Regions from separate parts of the Mesocryomonas fontinalis genome, predicted to be linked through region 4. Evidence: predicted binding sites of a transcription regulator. Region 4 holds the regulator's gene; each other region holds the start of a gene.
The links. Region 4 encodes LexA, which represses DNA repair genes until DNA is damaged. Its sites were predicted from a motif close to TGTTCNNNNTGTGTTCNG; they were not measured.

Region 1: the regulator LexA is predicted to act here: its motif matches at 1,351-1,368, upstream of dinB (DNA polymerase IV).
Region 2: the regulator LexA is predicted to act here: its motif matches at 1,271-1,288, upstream of ACZL02_RS17350 (putative DNA modification/repair radical SAM protein).
Region 3: the regulator LexA is predicted to act here: its motif matches at 1,289-1,306, upstream of ACZL02_RS18170 (DNA recombination protein RmuC).

Annotation. Positions count from the first base shown of each region.
Region 1 is NZ_JBUZWG020000010.1:53,999-56,201, forward strand. It holds gene dinB (DNA polymerase IV) at 63-1,112, opposite strand; gene ACZL02_RS21100 (ImuA family protein) at 1,417-2,178, shown strand.
Region 2 is NZ_JBUZWG020000007.1:79,108-81,310, forward strand. It holds gene ACZL02_RS17350 (putative DNA modification/repair radical SAM protein) at 16-1,257, opposite strand; gene ACZL02_RS17355 (BA14K family protein) at 1,464-1,937, shown strand.
Region 3 is NZ_JBUZWG020000007.1:268,338-270,540, forward strand. It holds gene fmt (methionyl-tRNA formyltransferase) at 1-596, opposite strand, end outside; gene def (peptide deformylase) at 687-1,196, opposite strand; gene ACZL02_RS18170 (DNA recombination protein RmuC) at 1,340-2,203, shown strand, end outside.
Region 4 is NZ_JBUZWG020000002.1:92,164-94,366, reverse strand. It holds gene ACZL02_RS05610 (molybdopterin molybdotransferase MoeA) at 1-614, shown strand, start outside; gene lexA (transcriptional repressor LexA) at 689-1,408, shown strand.

The sequences.
Region 1 (2,203 bases), on a different contig from region 4:
TTCTTGTTTTGTTCGCAAGAAGTTTGCTTCAACTGCCGTCGTGCAATCGCCCATCGCGACCGTCAGAACGGTAGTGCGAATTGGGTGGCTTCGAAGGCGGTACGGGTTGATCCGTTCGATAGCGCCGAAAGCGTCACGCCAAGCAGCCTGACACCACGCGGATCCGGAGAAAGCTCGTCAAGCAGCCGGATTGCCCTGCCTTTCAGATCCGCATGGTCTGCAACAGCCGCGGTCGCAGAAAGGCGCCGCGTGATCTGCCGGAAGTCTGCATACTTGACCTTCAGCATAACGGTTCGGCCGCGCGTCCCCGTGGCCTCGCAGTGCCGCCAAACCTTGTCGATGATTGGTTGAAGCGCATCCCGCATCGCATCCTTGTCGTACAGATCCCGGTCGAACGTGTTCTCGGCGCCTACCGACTTGCGGATGCGATTGGCTCGCACTGGACGCTCGTCGATTCCGCGTGAGATGCCGAAGTAGTAGGGGCCGATCTTGCCGAAGCGCTCCTGCAGGAAGGCCAGCGGCTGCGCTTTGAGGTCGCGTCCCTTCTGGATACCGAGCACTTCCATTTTTTTCGCAGTTGCTGGGCCGATGCCATGGAAGCGGCCAACGGGCAAGTCCCCGACGAAGGACTCGCCCATCGCCGGCGTCACCACGAACAGCCCGTCGGGCTTGCGATGGTCGGAGGCCAGCTTTGCCAAAAATTTGTTGTAGGACACTCCGGCCGAGGCGGTCAGGCCCGTGACCTCGCGGATGCGTCGACGGATCGCCTCGGCAATCTCGGTGGCAGATGCCATGCCCTGCTTGTTCTCCGTTACGTCAAGATAGGCCTCGTCCAGTGAAAGCGGCTCGATGATGTCTGTGTGTTCGGCGAAGACCGCCCGGATTTCGGCGGAGATCGCCTTGTAGACCTCGAACCGCGGCTTGACGAACACCAGTTCCGGACACCGCCGCTTCGCCGTGACTGAAGGCATGGCCGAACGGACGCCAAAGACACGTGCCTCGTAACTTGCGGCCGCGACTACGCCGCGCTCCGCAGATCCACCAACGGCAACAGGTCGGCCGCGCAGCGATGGGTCGTCCCTCTGCTCGACGGAGGCGTAGAAGGCGTCCATGTCGACGTGGATGATTTTTCGTTGTCGGGTGCGCGACCCGACTGTGGACGTGTCAGGCAGGTCCCTTTGCAAGATCGGCGCCGCCTCATCGTCGTCTTCGTTCTGACCATCGGAAGACTTTTCGGTTCTTGCCATGGCAGTACCAAGCTCCAGACCTCGGTGATGCGTAGTCCTCTATCCACAGGTGGGGCAGACTCGGTGGACGGGCGTGTGAGTCCCGTTGACTCTCCGACAGATACGGAACAGAACAGGAACATATACGCAGGACGTGCTGCTTACGGAAGATAGGTCTGTTCATATCCAGATGTCGAATTCGAACGCATCTCCTGTCCTCAACGAACTCCGAGAACGCATTCAGCGCCTCGAAGGCGGTGCTGCACGGGCGAAGAAATCGCTTCCTTTCGGCGTCGCCGAGATCGACGAGCGACTTCCCGGTGGCGGGCTTGCCCTTGGTGCTCTTCATGAGGTGGCAGGTGGCGGCAACGGAGCGGTGGACGGCGCTGCCGCAGCTTTGTTCGCTGCGGGCATCGCTGCGCGCACGAAGGGCAAGATTCTTTGGTGCGTGACGCGCCAAGACCTGTTCGCCCCGGCTTTCGCACAGGCGGGCCTTGCTCCGGGGCGGGTCATTTATGTCGAGGCCGGTGACGAAAAGACCTTGCTCGCCTGCTTTGAGGACGGACTGCGGCACGGAGGGCTGGGTGCGGTGGTGGCTGAGGTCGCGCGGCTTTCGATGACGGCATCGCGCCGTCTGCAGCTTGCTGCCGAAGGATCGGGGACTTTGGCGCTCGCCGTCCGCCGATGGCGACGACAGACGGAGGCCGCGGACTTCGGCCAGCCGACCGCGTCGGTCACGCGTTGGCGGGTCTCCGCCATGCCGTCGGCGGCTCTCCCCGTACCCGGCATCGGGCGCAGCCGCTGGCTTCTTGAACTCATCCGATGCCGTGCGGGCGAGAGTGCCGATTTCGAAGTGGAGGCTTGCGATGGCAAGGGTCGTCTCGCTGTTCCTTCCAAGATGGCCGACCGATCGGCTCCGTCGGAAATCGCCCGACGCCGCGCTCGCGGCTGACGTGCCGCTGGTGCTGGTGGGTCGG
Region 2 (2,203 bases), on a different contig from region 4:
CCGAAGCCGACTTGTTCAGAACAGCGACAGCTGCTCCGCCTTCGGCTTCGGCGACATGGTCGCCCGCAAGCCGGCGCTGTCGGTGAGGCCGCCCGGCGTCCAGTCCAGCGCCTCGATGAACGGCCGCGCCTTGGTGATCGACTGACAGAGCTTGGCGACGTCGTCGAGCCGCAGCGTGCGATGCCGCCGGGTCGTCAGGATGCGCGCCACCGCCTTGGTCCCGAGGCCGGGCACCCGCAGCAACATCTCGCGGTCGGCGCGGTTGACGTCGACGGGGAAGCGCGCGCGGTGCTTCAGCGCCCAGGCGAGCTTCGGATCGATGGCGAGATCCAGCATGCCGCCCTCGCCGCCCGACACGATCTCGTCGCGACCGAAGCCGTAGAAGCGCATCAGCCAGTCGGCCTGGTAGAGACGGTGCTCGCGCACCAGCGGCGGGCGCGACAGCGGCAGGCGGCTGGAGGCGTCGGGGATCGGCGAGAAGGCGGAGTAGTAGACGCGCTTCAGCTGGTAGGAGCCGTAGAGATTCTCCGAGCGCGACAGGACGTCGTTGTCGTCGGAGGCGTCGGCGCCGATGATCATCTGCGTCGACTGGCCGGAAGGCGAGAACTTCTTCGGCTTGGCCCGGTCCTTCTTCTCGCCCTTGTGCTCCTCGATCTTGGCGCGCAGGTGCCCCATCGAGCGGCGGATGTCGCGCGCGTCCTTCTCCGGCGCCAGCGCCGACAGCGAGAGATCGGTCGGCAGCTCGATGTTGATCGACAGGCGGTCGGCGAACAGCCCGGCCTGCTCGATCAGATGCGGCGCGGCGTCCGGAATGGTCTTGAGGTGGATGTAGCCGGCGAAGTTCTCGACCATCCGCAGCTTGCGGGCGATCTCCACCATCTGCTCCATCGTGTGGTCGGAGTTCTTGATGATACCGGAGGAGAGGAACAGGCCCTCGATGTAGTTGCGCTTGTAGAACTCCATCGTCAGCTTCACCACCTCGTCGACGCTGAAGCGGGCGCGGGCGACGTTCGAGGACGAGCGGTTGACGCAGTAGATGCAGTCATAGACGCAGAAGTTCGTCATCAGGATCTTGAGCAACGAGATGCAGCGGCCGTCCGGAGCGTAGGCGTGGCAGATGCCGTGCCCCTCGGTCGAGCCGATGCCGCCGGACTTGGCGCTGTCACGCTTGGTGGTGCCGCTCGAGGCGCAGGACGCGTCGTATTTCGCGGCGTCGCTGAGGATGGCGAGTTTTTGCATGAGGGTCGGTGCGGCCATTGCAGGGATGTAGCGTTCCCGCTTCGTTCGTGCCAGTGACTTCTGCGTGCGAGCCCCGCATTTGCGAGATCGATAGCGATTAAGGCTCAGGCCGGTCGCACGAGCGGCGCCTGAGGTCTCGGCGGAACCTTGGCGCCATCGCGCGCATTCAACTCCATCTAGCTTTCATTGCGGTTTTGTCCGCCATCCCAATTTTGAGGCAAGCCATGAAGACTTTCTTCGCAGCGCTCGGCACGGTCGCGATGCTGGTGACCGGCACTCTTGCAACGGCGACCACCGCATCGGCGGACGGCTACTACCGCCACCACCGGGGCTATTACGATGGCGGCCATCGCGGCTACTACGATGGCGGGCGCCGCTACTACCGCGGCTATGATGGTGGTCGCCGCTATCATCACCGCGGGCACGGTGACGCTCTGGCTGCAGGCGCAGTTGGCCTTGGTGTTGGCGCTCTCATCGGCGGCGCGCTTGCTGCACCGAGGGCCTACGACAACGGCTACTACGGCCGGGGTGGCTATATCGTCAACGAGGGCCCGGTGAACCGCGCCTACCGCCCGGCGCCGGTCTATCGCGGCGGCTACAACCGGGTCGATGCCTGCGCGGCACGCTACCGCACCTATGACGCCCGCTTGAACACCTTCATCGGTAATGACGGCCGTGCCCACCAGTGCCGGCTTTAATCAGCTCCAGCTCTGAGGGCTGAAAAACCCTTCTTTCGACGGGCGCCCGGTTCGATCTCGAACCGGGCGCTTTCGCGTTGGAGGCAATGGGCGCAACGGCCTGCCGCCTCTCCCCTCCATCGCTGTGACCGCCCCACAACAGCCGGCAGCAGAATGGCGGGGATCACGTGATGGTCAGGCTCACCCCAGCGAGATGTGTTGTTATTTAATGTTTTATCGGCTTGTTAGACCCGGCGTCATCGGGGGATCGGCGCGGCCTGGTTCCG
Region 3 (2,203 bases), on a different contig from region 4:
ATCGCATCCTGGTCCTCGAAGCTCAGCGTGCCCGCCTCGAGCCTTGCCAGCGCCTCGACCATCGCCGCGGCCGACACCGCCGACAACCGGTCGTGCAGCTCGCCCGCGGTCTCGGTGTCGCCGATCGTGATCTCCTCGGTGATCGCCACCGGGCCGGTATCGAGCCCAGCCTCCATCCGCATCACCATCATGCCGGTCGCCCGGTCGCCCGCCTCGATCGCCCGCTGGATCGGCGCGGCCCCGCGCCAGCGCGGCAGCAGCGAGGCGTGGCCGTTGAGGCAGCCACGCTTCGGAGCGTCGAGCGCCGCCTGCGGCAGCAGCAGGCCGTAGGCGACGACGACCGCGATGTCGGCGTTCAGGTCCTTCAGCGCGGCGATCTCCGCCGGATCCTTCAGCGACAGCGGCGATCGCACCGGCAGCCCCAGCCGCTCGGCCTCGACCTGCACCGGCGACGGCGTCAGCGTCAGCCCCCGGCGCCCGGCGGCACGCGGCGGCTGAGTGTAGACGGCGGCAATCCGATGCCCGGCGTCCGACAGGGCGGTGAGCGTCGGCACCGAAAAGACCGGCGTGCCCATGAAGACGACAGTCAGCGGCATGATGGGGTGGTCTCCGGGTTTGTCGACGACGGGTGAACTGGTGGCGCTGGTGCCGCGCAGGCCTCAAAGGCTCGTCATCCCGAGGGAACGCTACCCCCGCCGCGCCAACTTCGTAAACTTCTTCACCACCATCTCGCGCTTCAGCTTGGAGATGTGGTCGATGAACAGCACGCCGTTGAGGTGGTCGAGTTCGTGCTGCAAGCATGTTGCAAGAAGGCCGCTCGCCTCCTCCTCGTGCAGCTTGCCGTCGAGGCCGAGATAGCGAACCACGACCGTCGCCGGCCGCTCGACCTCGGCATAGTATTCGGGGATCGACAGGCAGCCTTCCTCGTAGGTCGACCGCTCGTCTGACGAGGACAGGATCTCGGGATTCAGGAACACCCGCGGCGCTTTTTCCTCGTCCTCGCCGGACAGATCGATGGTCAGCATGCGCAAGGGCTCGCCGATCTGGATCGCGGCGAGGCCGATGCCGGGCGCATCGTACATCGTCTCCAGCATGTCGTCGGCGAGCGCGCGCAGCGCGGCATCGACGGTCTCGACCGGGCGGGAGACCTGGCGCAGGACCGGATCGGGCAGGATGATGAGGGGCTTGATCGTCATCGCGCTGACGTAATGCCTGCCGGCGTTACGGTCAATCCGGCGCGCCGCAGGCACCGGGCCGCAACGCCCCGCCGCTTGCCTTCCGGCCAGTGCGTTCTTGTTTTGATCTTCTCAATCCGCGCCTTCCGCGCTACAGCTGAGGCATGACCTCCGTCCTCGACGCCTTCGATGCACCGCTGCTCGTCCTGTCCGGCCATGTGGTCGGCGTCGGCACGGCGTCGCTTGCCGGGCTCTGCCTCGTCCTGTCGCTCGCCGTCCTGATGCTCCTTGCCGGCCGCAGCCAGCTGCGGCGCGAGATGGAGGCCTTGTCGCTTGATTCCTCCGACCGGCTCGACTCCATCCTGCGCTCGCAGGCCGAGGTCACCGGGCGGATGCAGACCATGGCGGAGATCTTCGGCGAGCGGCAGGCCGACATGGCGCGAACCCTCGCAGAAAGGCTCGACGGCATGTCGAACCGGGTCGGCCAGTCGATCCTCGACACCACCAAGGAGACCAAGGAGAGCCTCTCGGCGCTGGCCGAGCGGCTGGCGATGATCGACCGGGCGCAAGGGCGGATCTCGGACCTTGCCGGGGAGGTGGTGCGGCTGCAGGACATCCTCAGCAACAAGCAGACCCGCGGCGCCTTCGGCCAGGGGCGGATGGAGGCGATCGTCGCCGACGGCCTGCCGCTCGGCGCCTTCACCTTCCAGGCGACGCTGTCCAACGGCAAGCGGCCGGACTGCCTGATCTCGATGCCGAACGGCGCGCCCTCGCTCGCCATCGACGCGAAGTTTCCAATGGAAGCCTGGTCGGCCTTTCGCGAGGCGGAAGACGAGGCGCACCGCCTGTTCTCGGCCCAGCGCCTGCGCCGCGACATGGACGTGCACGTGAAGGCGATCTCGGAGAAGTACCTGATCCCCGGCGAAACGCAGGACACCGCCTTCCTGTTCGTGCCCTCGGAGTCGATTTTCGGCGAACTGCACGAGCATTTTCCCGACATCGTCCAGAAGGCGCACCGGGCGCGGGTG
Region 4 (2,203 bases):
TCGCCTCCAACACTTTCGGGGTCGCCGCCATGGTCGAGGCCGCCGGCGGCGAGGCGCTCGACTACGGCATTACGCCAGACGACGAGGCCGTCATCGGCGGCTTGCTCGACCGCGCCGTGACGGACGCCGTCGACATCTTCGTCACTATCGGCGGCGCCTCGGTCGGCGACCACGACCTCGTCGGCAAGGTGTTCGCCGCCCGCGGCGTCGCGCTCGACTTCTGGAAGGTCGCGATGCGGCCGGGCAAGCCGCTGATGGCCGGCCGCATCGGCCGCACCCGGCTGATCGGCCTCCCCGGCAACCCCGCCTCCTCGATGGTTGCCGCCACGCTGTTCCTGAAGCCGCTGGTCCACGCCCTCAGCGGCGCCCCGGCGAGCCCGCTCTACCGCGAGGCGATCCTCGGCACCGACATGCCGGCGAACGACCAGCGCGCCGACTTCATCCGGGCGACGCTCGGCGAATCGCAGGCGGTGGTGCCGATCGTCACGCCTTTCGGGCGCCAGGATTCGTCGCTGCTGTCGGTCTATGCCCGCGCCGATGTGCTGCTCCTGCGCGAACCCCATGCGCCGCCGGCCAAATCCGGCGATTCCTGCCGCTACATCGCGCTCGACTAAGCTTCCGGCCCTTGCAGAACACAACTAGAACAGATAGCTTTGTTCAGGTTTTGTTTTAACAAGGATCGCCGGAAATGCTGACGCGCAAGCAGCACGATCTCCTGATGTTCATCCATGGGAGATTGCAGGAATTGGGCGTGCCGCCGTCCTTCGACGAGATGAAGGATGCGCTGGATCTGCGCTCGAAATCCGGCATCCACCGGCTGATCACGGCGCTGGAAGAGCGCGGTTTCATCCGCCGGCTGCCAAACCGGGCCAGGGCGCTGGAAGTCCTGAAGCTGCCGGATTCGGTCGCGCCGGCCAAGGCGAAGAGCGTCGACGCCGAGCCGGCCACGGCCCGCCGCGAGCCCAGCTCCGAGACGTCCGTCGACCCCTTGCCCAAGCGCATTCGCCCGGCCGCCAACGACAGCGAACCGGTCGGAATCCCGCTGATGGGCCGCATCGCCGCCGGTGTGCCGATCTCGGCGATCCAGCAGAGCGGCAGCCAGATCTTCGTGCCGCCGGACATGCTCGGCGGCGGCGAGCATTACGCGCTGGAGGTGAAGGGCGATTCGATGATCGAGGCCGGCATCCTCGACGGCGACACCGTCGTCATCCGCCGGGGCGATACCGCGCAAGGCGGCGAGATCGTCGTGGCGCTGGTCGACGACGAGGAGGCAACCCTCAAGCGCTTCCGCCGCCGCGGCGACACCATCTCGCTCGAGGCCGCCAACCCCGCCTACGAGACCCGCAGCTTCGGCTCCGATCGCATCAAGGTCCAGGGCAAGCTCGTCGGCCTGATCCGCAAGTACTGACAAGGCCGGCGCAGGCTCTCCAGCCGCGTTGCAGGGCACCCGCCCGCAATCCCCGCGCCGCCCCCTCATCCCGCTGCCGCGACCTTCTCCCCGCAGGGGAGAAGACGCCAACCGCCCCTCTCAGTATCGAGCGCTGGCAGCGCGCAAGCCGCCACGCCAAAGCCGCCTCCTTCGCCCCTCCGGGGAGAAGTGGCCGGCAGGCCGATGAGGGGGGCGCGAACGCCCGCCCATGGCAGCATCCACCACGCCCTCCGCCTGTGCCGCCCCCTCATCCCGCTGCCGCGACCTTCTCCCCGCAGGGGAGAAGGCGCCAATCGCCCCCACAGTATCAAGCGCCAGCAGCGCTCCTGCCGCGACGCGAAAGCCGCCTCCTTCGCCCCTCCGGGGAGAAGTGGCCGGCAGGCCGATGAGGGGGCCGCGAACGCCCGCCCATCGCAACATCCACCGCGCCCTCCTCCGCCGCCGCCCCCTCATCCCGCTGCCGCGACCTTCTCTCCGCAGGGGAGAAGAAGCCAACCGCCCCTCTCAGTATCGAGCGCCGGCAGCGTCCCTGCCGCCACGCCAAAGCCGCCTTCTTCGCCCCTCCGGGGAGAAGTGGCCGGCAGGCCGATAAGGGGAGCGCGAACGCCCGCCCGCGGCAGCATCCTCTGCGCCCTCCGCCGGTGCCGCCCCTCATCCCGCTGCCGCGACCTTCTCCCCCGAGGGGAGAAGACGCCAATCGCCCCCCTCGGTATCTGGCGCGGGCAGCGCCCCTGCCGCCACGCCAAAGCCGCCTTCTTCGCCCCTCCGGGGAGA